Regions from separate parts of the Gordonia sp. VNK21 genome, predicted to be linked through region 2. Evidence: riboswitches for the same ligand, from Rfam matches in the RefSeq annotation. Region 2 holds a riboswitch; the other holds the start of a gene.
The links. Region 2 has a riboswitch for cobalamin ahead of ACJMNC_RS10650 (cobaltochelatase subunit CobN). Riboswitches for the same ligand answer to the same signal wherever they lie in the genome.

Region 1: another riboswitch for cobalamin. It lies ahead of metE (5-methyltetrahydropteroyltriglutamate--homocysteine S-methyltransferase); the one in region 2 lies ahead of ACJMNC_RS10650 (cobaltochelatase subunit CobN).

The regions. Positions count from the first base shown of each region.
Region 1 covers NZ_JBJURU010000007.1:117,173-124,318, forward strand. The annotation lists gene ACJMNC_RS09470 (carboxyl transferase domain-containing protein) at 1-3,687, shown strand, start outside; gene ACJMNC_RS09475 (NTP transferase domain-containing protein) at 3,723-4,295, opposite strand; cobalamin riboswitch at 4,469-4,689, shown strand; gene metE (5-methyltetrahydropteroyltriglutamate--homocysteine S-methyltransferase) at 4,814-7,075, shown strand.
Region 2 covers NZ_JBJURU010000008.1:149,914-157,059, reverse strand. The annotation lists gene ACJMNC_RS10650 (cobaltochelatase subunit CobN) at 1-3,289, opposite strand, end outside; cobalamin riboswitch at 3,326-3,460, opposite strand; gene ACJMNC_RS10645 (DUF6319 family protein) at 3,467-4,210, shown strand; gene cobG (precorrin-3B synthase) at 4,207-5,343, shown strand; gene ACJMNC_RS10635 (precorrin-8X methylmutase) at 5,396-6,019, shown strand; gene cobJ (precorrin-3B C(17)-methyltransferase) at 6,016-7,146, shown strand, end outside.

The DNA of each region.
Region 1 (7,146 bases), on a different contig from region 2:
CTGGTCATCGCCACCCCGCTCGAGGTGGGCGACGAAGTGCAGTCCGGTGATCCGGTGCTGGTCCTCGAGTCGATGAAGATGGAGACGGTGCTGCGCGCACCGTTCGCCGCCCGCCTCAAGGAGTGCGTGGTCTCGGTGGGCGCTCAGGTCGAGACCGGGGCGCCGCTGCTGCGGCTCGAGCCGATCGGCGACGGCGAGGACGAGCAGGAGACGGACGGCGCCGGCGCAGCGCTGGATCTGCCCGAGCTCCGGGTCCAGAGCGACGCGAGCCGCCTGGCCGAACGCGACCGCGAGGACCTCGGTTCGCTGATGCTCGGCTTCGACGTCGCCCCGCAGGACAGCGGTCGGCTGCTCGACCACTACCTGCAGCTGCGCGCCGAGGAGGCCGAGGCCGCCGGTGGCCGGTTCCCGCTGGCCGCCGAAAGCGAACTGCTGGTGATCTTCGCCGATCTGGCCGAGCTGGCCCGGCGCCGCCCGTCCGACGACGACGTCGACACCCGCGTGCATTCGGCCCGCGAGCACTTCCACACCTACCTGCAGAGCCTCGACGTGGAGGTGGCCGGACTGCCCGAGCAGTTCCGCACCAAACTCGCCGCGGCGCTCGCCCACTACGGGATCGAAAGCCTCGACCGCACCGAGGACCTCGAGGCCGCGGTCTTCCGCATCTTCCTGGCGCTGCAGGGTATCGACGACACGGTGCCCGGCATCGCGGCGCTGCTGCGGCGCTGGATGAAGGAGCCGGCGCCGGCCCCCGAACTGCGCGACCACGTCGGGCACGTCCTCGAGCATCTGGTGAGCGCGGCGCAGCTGCGTTTCCCGGCGATCGCGGACCTCGCTCGCGGGGTGCTGTACGCCTGGTACGGGCGGCCGCGGCTGCGGCGCACCCGTGAGCGGGTCTACGCCGCCATCGACAGCGACCTGAACTACCTGGACGCCGATCCGCAGGCCTCCGACCGCGCCGAGCGGATCGCCGAGATGGTCAAGAGCACCGAGCCGCTGGTGCGGGTGCTCAGCCGCCGGCTCGCCGACCCGGAGCTCGACAATGCGGTGATGCTCGAGGTGCTCACCCGCCGCTACTACGGCAACAAGGGCATCAAGGACGTGGCCACCCACCGGGCCGGCGGGGTGACCTTCGTACTGGCGCAGCGGGAGGACTCGCTGCTGGTCTCGGCGGCGACGAGTTTCGATCGGCTCGACACCGCCATCCTCGGGCTCGCCGAACTCGCCGACGGTGCCGTCTCCATCGACGCCGACGTCTACGTGCGCTGGGAGGATCAGCCCGACGACCTCGACGAGATGGCGGCCCGGCTGCACGATGTGGTCTCGGGCCGGATGCTGCCCAATCAGGTGCACCGGGTGACCACCACCGTCGCCGCCCCCGGCGACGAGGCCATGCACCATCACGTGACCTTCCGGCCGTCGGTCACCGGGATGACCGAGGACCGGCTGATCCGCGGTCTGCATCCGTACATCGCCCAGCGCATGCAGATGGAGCGGCTGCGCAAGTTCGACCTCACCCGGCTGCGCTCGTCGGACAACGAGGAGGTCTACCTGTACCGGGCGGTGGCCAAGGCCAACGCCAACGACGATCGGCTGATCGCGTTCACCCAGATCCGCGACCTGACCGCGGTACAGGAGCAGGACGGCAACCTGCTCACCCTGCCGACCGCCGAGCGTGCCTTCGAGGCCAGCGTGGATTCGATCCGCCGCGCCCAGGCCAAGCGGCCCTCGTCCACGCGGTTCAACACCAACCGCATCGTCATGTACATCTGGCCGCCGCTGGAGGTGTCCGAACGTCAGCTGCTGCGGGTGGTCGAGCACACGCTGGGCACCGCGGCCTCGACCGACGGGGCCGGTCTCGAGGAGATCCTGCTGATCGCCCGGCATAGGGATCCGCAGACCGGCGAGCTCAGCAAGATCGCGGTCACGGTGAACTTCAACGCCGCCGGCGACACCCGGATCGTCGTCGGCGAGCCGGACAGCTCGCCGATCGAACCGGTCGACGAGTACCGGCAGAAGGTGCTGCGCGCCGCCCGGCGCAACACCGTCTACCCGTACGAGCTGACCGAGATGCTCGGCAGCTTCACCGAATACGACCTCGACGAGCACGGCGCACTCGCGCCGGTGACCCGGCCCAAGGGCAACAACTCGGCGGCCGTGGTGGTCGGTGTGGTCAGCACGCCCACCGTCAAGTACCCCGAGGGCATCTCCCGCGTGGTGATGCTCGGCGACCCCACCAAGTCGCTCGGCGCACTCACCGAACCGGAGTGCCGGCGCTACATCGCCGCCCTCGACCTCGCCGAGGAACTGGGGCTGCCGGTCGAGTGGTACGCGGTCTCGTCCGGTGCCGCGGTGAAGATGGAGTCGGGCACCGAGAACCTGGACTGGGTGGCGGCCGCGCTCAAGCGCATCGTCGAGTTCACCCAGGACGGCGGTGAGATCAACATCGTGGTGGCCGGCATCAACGTCGGCGGGCAGGCCTACTGGAACGCCGAGGCCACCATGCTCATGCACACCAAGGGCATTCTGGTGATGACCCCGGATTCGTCGATGGTGCTCACCGGCAAGAACGCGCTGGACTTCTCCGGCGGCGTCTCGGCCGAGGACAACTTCGGGATCGGCGGCCACGACCGGGTGATGGGCCCGAACGGCGAGGCGCAGTACTGGGCGCCCAACCTGACGGCGGCGATCGGTGTGGTGATGAGCCACTACGAGCACACCTACGTGCTGCCCGGCGAGTCCGGTCCGCGGACCGCGGCCACCGCCGACCCGGCCGACCGCGACATCTCGGACTACCCGCACGAGCTCGAGGGCAGCGAGTTCGCCACCGTCGGCGAGATCTTCTCGGCGACCGCCAACCCGGATCGCAAGAAGCCGTTCGCCATCCGCTCGGTGATGAACGCCGTGCTCGACCAGGATCAGGCGGCGCTCGAGCGGTGGGCCGGGATGGCCGACGCCGAGACCGTCGTCGTCCAGGACGCGCATCTGGGCGGGCATCCGGTGACCCTGATCGGGATCGAGTCCACACCGGTTCCCCGGCGCGGCTTCGTGCCGGCCGACGGTCCGGACACCTTCAGCGCCGGCACCCTGTTCCCGCAGTCGTCGAAGAAGGCGGCCCGGGCGATCAATGCGGCGAGCGGCAACCGCCCGGTGGTGGTGCTGGCCAATCTGTCCGGCTTCGACGGCTCTCCCGAGTCGCTGCGCAAGCTGCAGCTCGAGTACGGCGCCGAGATCGGCCGGGCCATCATCAACTTCGACGGCCCGATCGTCTTCACGGTGATCTCCCGGTACCACGGCGGCGCATTCGTGGTCTTCTCCAAGGCCCTGAACCCGAATATGACGGTGCTGGCCATCGAGGGCTCGTTCGCCTCGGTGCTCGGCGGCGCGCCCGCCGCGGCCGTCGTCTTCGCCGGCGACGTCCGCACCCGCACGGAGAACGATCCGCGGATCCAGGCGCTGCAGACCCGGCTCGAGACCGCCTCGGACACCGAGTTCAACGACATCTCCGCCGAGCTCGAGGAGATGCGGGCCACGGTCCGCGCCGAGAAGCTCGCCGAGGTGGCCGCCGAATTCGACGCGGTGCACAGCATCGAGCGCGCGGTGAAGGTCGGTTCCGCCGACGCCATCATCAGCGCCGCCGAGCTCCGGCCCCGCATCATCGAGGCGATCGAGAACCACACCGCCTGACCCGCCTCATCCCCTGATCGTGCCGGACCGGGCGGTCAGGGGGTGGAGGTGAGGTCGCTGCAGTCCACCTGCGCGAGGGCGGCGGCGTTGTGGTCCAGGTATGCCACGGCGCCGCCGGCCTGCGCCACCAGCTCGGCGGCCTGAGCGAGCATGCCTGCGCCCACGTACACCGGCTGGGAGGGCCGGCCGTTCCAGGTGGCCCGGGCCATCGTGTCCCGGCTGCCGCCGGCGGCGGCGAGCACCCGTCGCACCCCCACCTCGCCGAGCACCGGGGCGTCCACCGTCTGCAGCAGCACCCCGGCCAGATCCGGCCGGCTGCGGGCGAAGTCGATGGCCGCACCGACGGATTCGTCGAGCGCCTCGAACCAGCCGGGCAGATAGAAGGTGGTCGACGAGTCGGTCGGCGGCACCACCAGCCGGGAACCGAGGACCACGTACAACTCGTCGCAACCGCCGGCCGAGAGATCGTCGAGCAGGATCCTCAGGCGTTCGTTCTGCGGGACCTCGTCGTCGACGGGCGCGGCGCTCTCGTCGCCGCGGGCGACCAGCACGATGCCGGCGATCGGTTCGATCCGGTCACCGGACGCCGTCGTGCCGTTCAGTCTCATACCGCTTCCGACCCTACGCCGAAGCCTGCGCAGACGGTACGCCGCGGCGCGTCCGGGGCAAGAGTTAAACCCACCGGCGGGCGCGATGTGCCCGCCGGGGCGGCAGACCATTACACTCGGGGTCGCGATTGGTTTCGCCCGGTGCGCGCACATTCAAGGAGCCCCTTCAGTGCGTGCCGGGCACCGAGCCGGGTCGCCGCCTGCGGCGGCGGCATCGGCGAGAGGGAATCCGGTGAGAATCCGGAGCTGACCCGCAGCGGTATACCGGAACGATCGCCGTCACCAGCACTGGGAGCCGGAAGCCTCTGGACTCCTGGGAAGCGACGGCCAGTAGGAGCACCAGTTCGGTGCGCGCCGGTGAGCCCGAAGACCTGCCTGTCGTACCGGATGCGCCGCGTCCGGTGACTGTCCGCCTCGTGGAATGGGCGATGTCGAAGGGCTGTACACGTCGAACGGGCTCCTCGACATCCCCTGTGAGGGCGGTGGTCATCACCACTGTTTGCAGGAGAGAACTGACAATGCGTTTTTCCGCCACTGTCCCGGGTATTGCGCGCATCGGCGCCTACCGGGAACTGAAGAGGGCCGTCGAAGGTTACTGGGCCGGCCGCATCGACCGCACCGCGCTCGAGGAGGTCGCCGCCCGGATCCGCCGCACCGGCTGGCAGGAGCTGCTCACCGCCGGACTGGACTCCATTCCGGTCAACACCTTCTCGTACTACGACCAGATGCTCGACACCGCCGCCCTGCTGGGCGCGCTCCCGCCGCGGGTGGCCGGCATCGACGACGACCTCGACCGCTACTTCGCCGCCGCGCGCGGCGGTGACGGCGTCACCCCCCTCGAGATGACCAAGTGGTTCGACACCAACTACCACTACCTGGTGCCGGAGATCGGCCCGGACACCGTCTTCTCCCTCCACCCGGACAAGGTGCTCGGCGAGCTCGCCGAGGCCACCGCGCAGGGCATCCCGGCACGGCCGGTGGTGATCGGGCCGATCACCTTCCTCGGACTGTCGAAGGCCGTCGGCGGCGGCGCCGATCCGCTGACCCGGATCGACGAGCTGCTGCCGCTCTACCGCGAGCTGCTCGGCGCCCTGAAGCAGGCCGGCGCTCAGTGGGTGCAGATCGACGAGCCGATCCTGGTCACCGACGCCCATGACGGTCTGCCGGACCTCGCCGAGCGCATCTACACCGAGCTCTCGGCCGTCCCGGAGCGTCCGGAACTGCTGGTGCAGACCTACTTCGGCGATGCCCGCGAGGCCCTGGCCGCGCTCGGCCGGACCGGTGTCGAGGCCGTCGGCGTGGACCTGGTCTACGGCTCGGCCGAGACCGTCGCCGCCGCCGGTCTGGGCGAGAAGCTGGTCGTCGCCGGGGTGGTGGACGGCCGCAACATCTGGCGTACCGATCTCGACGCCGCCCTCGAGACCCTTACCGGCCTGTCCGGCGCGGTCGGCGCCCTGGCGGTGTCCACCTCGTGTTCGACCCTGCACGTGCCCTATTCGCTTGAGCCGGAGACCGACCTCGACGACGCGCTGCGCGGCTGGCTCGCCTTCGCCTCGGAGAAGTTCGCCGAGGTCGTGGCCCTCTCCCGGGCCCTCGAGCACGGCCGGGCCTACCAGGCCAAGGCCTTCGACGCCGCCCGCGATGCGCTGGCGAGCCGGACCACCGATCCGCGCGTGCACGTCGCGGCCGTGCGGGATCGGCTCGCCGCGCTGACCCCGGCCGACTTCGCCCGCCCGGAGGCGGCCGGACGCCGGGAGAGCCAGCAGGCCTCGCTGGGGCTGCCGCAGCTGCCGACCACCACCATCGGCTCGTTCCCGCAGACCGTCGACATCCGCAAGGCCCGGCAGGCGCTGCGCAAGGGCGAGATCGACGGCGAGGCCTACCGGACCGCGATGGAGGCCGAGATCGCGTCGGTGATCAAGCTCCAGGAGGAGCTGGAACTGGACGTGCTGGTGCACGGCGAACCCGAGCGCAACGACATGGTGCAGTACTTCGCCGAGCAGCTCGACGGCTTCTTCGCCACCGCCAACGGCTGGGTGCAGTCGTACGGCTCGCGGTGTGTGCGGCCGCCGATCCTGTACGGCGACGTGGCGCGCCCGGACCCGATGACGGTCGGCTGGATCACCCACGCCCAGTCGCTCACCCAGCGCCCGGTCAAGGGCATGCTGACCGGTCCGGTCACCATCCTGGCGTGGTCGTTCGTGCGCGACGACCAGCCCCTGGCCGACACCGCGAACCAGGTGGCGCTGGCCATCCGGGACGAGACCACCGATCTCGAGCGCGCCGGTGTGGGCATCATCCAGGTCGACGAGCCGGCGCTGCGCGAACTGCTGCCGCTGCGCTCGGCGGACCGGCAGGCCTACCTGGACTGGGCCGTCGCGGCGTTCCGGCTCTCCACCTCCGGGGTCGCCGACGAGACGCAGATCCACACCCACCTGTGCTACTCGGAGTTCGGTGACGTGATCGGGGCGATCGCCGACCTCGATGCCGACGTCACCTCGATCGAGGCGGCCCGCTCGCATATGGAGGTGCTCGACGACCTCAACGCGATCGGCTTCGGCAACGAGGTGGGTCCGGGCGTCTACGACATCCACTCCCCGCGGGTGCCCGACGCCGGCGAGATCGCCGCCTCCCTGCAGGAGGCGCTCGCGGCAGTGCCCGCTCAGCGGCTCTGGGTGAACCCGGACTGCGGCCTGAAGACCCGCACCACCGCCGAGGTGACCGCGGCGCTGCGGAACCTGGTGACCGCCACCAAGCAGGTCCGCGCCACCCTGGGCTGACCGCGGCCGCTTCGCACTTCCGGCAAGCCGGACAGCTGTGCCCGGGATCCGTCGACGGGTCCCGGGCACAG
Region 2 (7,146 bases):
TGACCACCCGCGCCCGGAACACCCGGGCGGTCTCCTCCGACAGGGTGCGGGTGCGTACCGAATCCGGGCGGGTGGAGTCGCCGATGTAGGCCTCCGGCGACTGGCCGGTCAGCGCGCGCACCGTGGCCACCATGCCGCCGTGGAACTGGAAGTAGTCGTCCGAGTCGGCGATGTCGTGTTCGCGGGTGTCGGTGTTCTTGGCCGCCACCGCGATCCGCCGGTAGGCGGCCCGCATGTCGTCGACGGCCGGGATCCCGTCCAGGTCGCGGCCGTAGGCGTAGCCGCCCCATTCGGTGTACACCGCCGCCAGGTCCTCGTCGGTGCGCCACTGTTTGGAGTCGATCAGCTGCAGCAGGCCGGCGCCGTAGGTGCCCGGCCGCGACCCGAAGACCCGGGTGGTGGCCCGCCGCCGGTCACCGTGATCGGCCAGCGCCGCGCGGGCGTGGGCGGCGACGAAGTTCTGCTCGTCGGGCTCGTCCGCGCCGGCGGCCAGCGCCACCGCATCGTCGAGCATGGTGATCACGTGCCCGAAGGCATCGCGGAAGAAGCCGGAGATGCGCACCGTCACATCGATGCGGGGGCGGCCCAGCTCGGCGAGCGGGATCAGTTCGAGCCCGGTGACCCGGCGCGAGCCCTCGTCCCAGACCGGCGTCACCCCGAGCAGGGCCAGGACCTCACCCACGTCGTCGCCGGAGGTGCGCATGGCGCTGGTGCCCCACACCGACAGTCCCACCGACGCCGGATAGCTGCCGTGGTCGGCCAGGTAGCGTTCGAGCAGCGAGTCGGCCATCGCCCGGCCGGTCTCGGCGGCAAGCGCACTGGGCACCGCCTTGGGATCGACGGAGTAGAAGTTGCGTCCGGTGGGCAGCACGTTGATCAGGCCGCGCAGCGGCGAACCGCTCGGACCGGCCGGGATGAACCCCCCGGCCAGGGCGTGCAGCACCCGGTCGATCTCGCAGTCGGTGGCCCGCAGCCGCGGCACCACCTCGTTGCCGGCGAAGGCCAGGATCTGCCGCACCGCCTCCGGCCGGCCTTCGGCCGCCTCGGCGACGGCCTGATCGGACCAGCCGCCGTCCGCGCACCGGGTGACCAGCTCGCGGGCGATCGCCTCGATACGGTCCACCTCGCCGCGCGCCGAGCCGTTCTCCACCAGGCCGAGGGCCTCACGCAGGCCGGGCAGGGTCTGCGCGCCGCCCCACAGCTGGCGGGCCCGGAGCATGGCCAGCACCAGGTCCACCTCCATCTGCGGGTCCGGGGCCTGCCCCAGCACGTGCAGCCCGTCGCGGATGGCGGCGTCCTTGATCTCGCACAACCAGCCGTCGACGTGCAGCAGCATGTCGTCGAAGACCTCTTCGTCGGGACGCTCGGTCAGGCCCAGGTCGTGGTCCATCTTGGCCGCGGTGAGCAGCGTCCAGATCTGCTGCCGGATGGCCGGCAGCTTGGCCGGGTCGAGGGCCGAGATGTTGGCGTGCTCGTCGAGCAGCTGCTCGAGCCGGTTGATGTCGCCGTAGCTCTCGGCGCGCGCCATCGGCGGAATCAGATGGTCGACGAGTACCGCATGCGCCCGCCGTTTGGCCTGGGTGCCTTCGCCCGGATCATTGACCAGGAACGGGTAGATCAGCGGCAGATCGCCGAGTGCCGCGTCGGTGCCGCAGTCGGCGGACATCCCCAGGGTCTTACCCGGCAGCCATTCGAGGTTGCCGTGTTTGCCGATGTGCACGATCGCGTCGGCGCCGAAGCCCCAGCCGTCGGTGTCGGTGCGTGAGGCCAGCCAGCGGTAGCTCGCCAGGTAGTGGTGGCTCGGCGGCAGATCGGGGTCGTGGTAGATCGCCACCGGGTTCTCGCCGAAGCCGCGCGGCGGCTGCACCAGCAGGACGACGTTGCCGAAGGTCATGGCGGCGATGACGATCTCGCCGGCCGGATCGGCGCTGCGGTCCACGAACAGCTCCCCCGGCGGCGGGCCCCAGTGCTCGACGACGTCCTCGCGCAGCTGCTGCGGCAGCCGGTCGAACCAGGCGGTGTAGTCGGCGGCGCCCACCCGGATCGGGTTGGCGGCCAGGGCCTCTTCGGTCAGCCAGTCCTGGTCCTGCCCGCCGGCGTCGATCAGCGCGTGCATCAGCGCATCCGGATCGTCGTCGTCCGGGGTCTCGCCGAGACCGGCGATCGCGCCGGGTTCGCCGATGTCGTAGCCGGCCGCCCGCAGCGCCCGCAGCAGATGCACCAGCGACCGCGGGGTGTCCAGGCCGACGGCGTTGCCGATCCGGGCGTGTTTGGTGGGATAGGCCGACAGCAGCAGCGCCAGCCGCTTCTCCGGCGGCGCGATGTGCCGTAACCGGGCGTGCGCGAGTGCGATCCCGGCGACCCGGGCGCAGCGTTCGCGGTCCGGTGCGTAATACGGCAGACCGTTCTCGTCGAACTCCTTGAACGAGAAGGGCACGGTGATGATGCGGCCGTCGAACTCGGGCACCGCCACCTGGGAAGCCACGTCCAGCGGAGACATGCCGTCGTCGCTGGCCGCCCAGTCCTCCCGCGATCCGGTCAGGCACAGTCCCTGCAGGATCGGGATGTCCAGGGCGGCAAGACGTTCGACGTTCCAGGCCTCGTCGTCGCCGCCGGCGCCCGCGGTGGCCGGCGTGGTGCCGCCGGCGGCCAGCACCGTGACGATCAGCGCGTCGTAACCGCCGAGGTGCTCGATCAGCTCGTCCGGCGCGGCGCGCAGTGAGGCGCAGAAGACGCCTTCGGCGCGGCCGCCGGCCGTCTCGATCGCATCGCAGAGAGCGGCGACGTAGTCGGTGTTGCCGGCCAGGTGCTGGGCGCGGTAGTAGAGCACCCCGATCCGCGGCCGGTCCTCGGCCGGGGCCGCCGGGCGATCGAGCAGCCCCCAGGCCGGCGTCTGCACCGGCGGCTCGAAACCGAGCCCGGTGAGCAGCACCGTGTCGGAGAGGAAGTTGTGCACCGCGAGCAGGTTGTCCCGTCCGCCGGCCACGAAATAGCTGTGCGCCTGGGCCGCGACCCCGGCGGGCACCGTCGACAGCGCCATCAGATCCGGGTCCGGGTTGAGTTCACCGGAGAGCACCACCACCGGCGCCGGACCGGCCAGCACCGCCTCGAGGCCCTCCTCCCAGGCTCGCTTGCCGCCCAGGATACGCACCACCACCAGGTCGGCGTCGGCGATCAGGCCGGGCACCTCGTCGAGCAGCAGCCGGGCGGGATTGGCGACGGTGTAGTCGGCGCCGCTGGTGGCGGCGGTACGCAGATCGGTGTCCGAGGTGGACAGCAGGGTGATCACGGCGATACTCGGCTCTCTGCCGGGGATGCGCGCCCGGCGTGGTCGGTGGTGATCGGCGGGTCTGGCTCCGGGCTCCGCGAGGGAGGCCCACACAGTGGCGCGACCGCGCCGGAATCGCACCGGCTTCCGCGTCGATCTTCTCGGCGATCAGCTTAGGCGATGTGGGAAAATCGGGACATGCCCCCACGCCGCCGCTCCCCGCACGCACCGTCGCTCACTCCCGAGGATCTCGCCGCGCTCACCGAAGCCGTGGCTCAGGGCCGCCGGGCCACCGTCTATCTGCGGGAGGGCACCCCGAGTCTGGGGCTCGAACCGGGCAGCTCGGCCCGGGTGATCTCGGTGTCGGGAACCACGCTGCTGCTCAAACCGCGTGGGGTGAACGACGAGCTGCCGTTCGAGGCCGACGAGGTGCGGATGACCCGCACCGCCCCTGAACCGCCGGCGAGGAGTCCGAAGAAGAAGGCGGCCCCGACGAAGACGGCGGCTCCGAAGAAGTCTGCGGCCCCGAAGAAGACACCGAGTCCGACGAAGACTGCGGCCCCGAAAGCCGCGGCCCCGAAAACTGCGGCCCCGAAGACCGCCGCGGCACCGGTCCGGGCCGCGAAGCCGCCGGCACGCCCGGCCGCCGGTGGCCGGCGCGCCCCCTCGGCGGTCACGGTCACGATCTTCGGTTCGTCGGACAACCAGTGGTCGGTGGCGGTCGGCCGGGGCGGGCGCAAACCGCCGCGGTCCCGGCCGGTGACCCCTGAGGCGGTGGACGCGGCGCTGGCGGCGCTCGGCGACGACGCCGCCTTAGCGGCCGGTTCGGCGGTGCTCAACCATGCCCGCGAGGCGGCGCAGCGGCGCGTCGAGGAGCTCGCCGCCGAACTCGAGGCCGCCCGCCGGACCCTCTACGAGCTCGGCGGGGAGCCGTCGTCGTGACCGCCGCCCCCGACCGCTGCCCGGGCGTCTTCCGGACGCACACCGCCGCCGACGGCGAGCTGGCGCGGATCCGGGTGCCCGGCGGGGTGATCGACGCGCCCGCACTCGAGGCCCTCGCCGGCGCGGCCGAGGAGTTCGGCGACGGCGCCGTGGAGATCACGGTGCGCGGCAATCTGCAGGTGCGGGGAATCGCCGCCGATGCGGTGCCGGCGTTCGCCGCGGCGATGAGCGCGGCCGGTCTGACCGCCGACGCCGAGCACGACCGGGTGCGCAATGTGGCGCTCTCGCCGCTGACCGGCCGGGTCGGCGGCCTGGCCGACCTGCGCGGTATCGCGCGGGAGCTGGACCGGTCCCTTCGCGGCGACACCGGCATCGTCGGCCTGTCCGGACGGTTCTGGTTCGGGCTCGACGACGGCCGCGGCGACGTCCTGTCCCGGCGCCCGGATGTCACCGCGCTCGCCGTGGACGGGCAGACCGCGGTCCTGGTGATCGACGGGCAGCAGGCCGGCCCCGCCCGGCCGCTGGCCGCGCTGCCCGAGATCATGCCGGCCCTGGCCCGGACCTTCCTGTCGCTGGCGGAGGGCCGCTGGCGCATCGCCGATCTGCCCGGGCCGCTGCGGGCCGAACTGCTCGACGCGGCAGGCGGAGCCACCGGCGGCGCGAGCCCCGTCTCCGCCGCCCCGGAACCGCGGGTCGGCTGGTTCGACCAGCACGACGGCGCCGTACTGCTCGGCGCGGTGGTCCCCTTCGGCCGGCTCACCGGTGAGCAGGCCCGCTTCGCCGCGGCCGTCGGCGGCCCGGTGATCATCACCGCCGAACGCGAGCTGCTGCTGCCCGACCTGACCGAGCCGGTCGCCGAGACGGTGGTGCGGGTGCTGGCGCCGCGCGGCTTCGTCTTCGACGCGAACTCGCCCTGGACACGGGTGACCGCCTGCACCGGGGCGCCCGGCTGCGCCCAGTCGCACGCCGATGTCCGCACGGATCTGGCCGCGCATGTGGCCTCGGCCGCCGCGGCCGGCAGCGAGCTGCTCGTCGAGCACTGGGTGGGCTGCCGGCGCGGCTGCGGCTCGCCGGCCCGGCCCCACCTGCGGGTGGAGGCCTCACTCGACGGCTACCGCCGATCGCCGCGGTGAGCTCATCCCCTGCACCGGCCGGTCCCGGCGGGCACAGTACGGTGAGCAGATCATGAGCGACTATCTGCGCGACGGCGCCGCCATCTACCGTCAGTCCTTCGCGACGATCCGCGCCGAGGCCGACCTGTCGGCCTTCCCCGCCGACCTCGAACCGGTGGTGGTGCGGATGATCCACGGCTGCGGGCAGACCGACCTGACCGAGAACATCGTGGCCACCGACGGGGTCGTGGCGGCCGCACGCACCGCCCTCGCCGGCGGCGGCCCCATCCTGTGCGACACCAACATGGTGGCCTCCGGGATCACCCGGCGGCGGCTTCCGGCCGGCAACGCCGTCCGCTGCCATCTCGGCGAGCCCGGTCTCGCCGAGCTCGCCGAACGCACCGGAACCACCAGAACCGCTGCCGCGCTGCAGTATTGGCTCGACGACCTGCCGCGGTCCGTGGTGGCGATCGGCAACGCCCCGACGGCGCTGTTCGCCCTGCTGGATCTGATCGACGCCGGCGCCCCGGCGCCCGCCGCGATCGTCGGCGCACCGGTCGGCTTCGTCGGTGCCGCCGAGTCCTGCGCGGCGCTGGCGCTGCGCACCGATCTGCAGTTCATCACCGTGACCGGGCGGCGCGGCGGCTCGGCGATCACCGCCTCGGCCGTCAACGCCCTGGCCAGCACCGAGGAGTGAGCGTGAGCCCGACCCCCGCAGCCGCCGGACCGGCCGGCACCCTCTACGGCATCGGCCTCGGTCCGGGCGATCCCGAGCTGGTCACCGTCAAAGCCGCCCGGATCATCGCCGGCGCCGATGTGATCGCCTATCACTGTGCCCGGCACGGCAATTCGATCGCCCGATCGGTGGCCGAGCCGTACTTCTCCGGCAGTCAGATCGAAGAGCAGCTGATGTATCCGCTCACCGTGGAGACCACCGACCATCCCGGCGGCTACGCCGGGGCGATGGCCGACTTCTACACCGAGAGCGCCGAACGCCTGGCCCGGCACCTGGCGGCAGGCCGGGACGTGGTGCTGCTGGCCGAAGGCGATCCGCTGTTCTTCAGTTCGTATATGCACATGCACAAACGGCTCGCGGACCGCTTCGACGCCCAGATCGTTCCCGGTGTGACCTCGGTGAGTGCGGCCTCGGCCGCGCTGGGCATTCCGCTGGTCGAAGGTGAGGAGACGCTCACCGTGCTTCCGGGCACCGCCGAGCCCGGTGAACTGGTGGCGCACTTCCGTTCCGGCGAAGCGCTGGCGGTGCTCAAGCTCGGCCGCACCTTCGGCAAGGTGCGCCAGGCGCTGACCGATGCCGGCCGGGCCGACGAGGCCTGGTACGTCGAGCGCGCCTCCACCGGACGCCAGCGCATCGCACCGGTGGTGGACGTCGATCCGGACCAGGTGCCGTACTTCTCGCTGATCGTGGTGCCCGGTCGGCGCAACAATCCCCTGGCCGCCGCCGACGGCGGCGAGGGCGAGGTGGTGGTGGTGGGTCTGGGCCCCGGGCCGGTGGACCAGACCACCCCGCAGGTGGCGGCCGAGCTGGCGGCGGCCACCGATCTGGTGGGTTACACCACCTATCTCCGCCGGGTGGCCGCCCGCCCCGGTCAGCGGGTGCACGCCAGCGACAACCGGGTCGAGGCGCAGCGCGCCGAGTTCGCCCTGGACCTGGCGGCCCGCGGCGCCCGGGTCGCGGTGGTCTCCTCCGGCGACCCCGGGGTCTTCGCGATGGCCTCGGCCGTCGCCGAGGCGGCTGCGCAGGAGAGCTACCGGCAGGTCCGGCTCCGGGTGGTGCCGGGCGTGAGCGCCTCGCAGGCCGTGGCC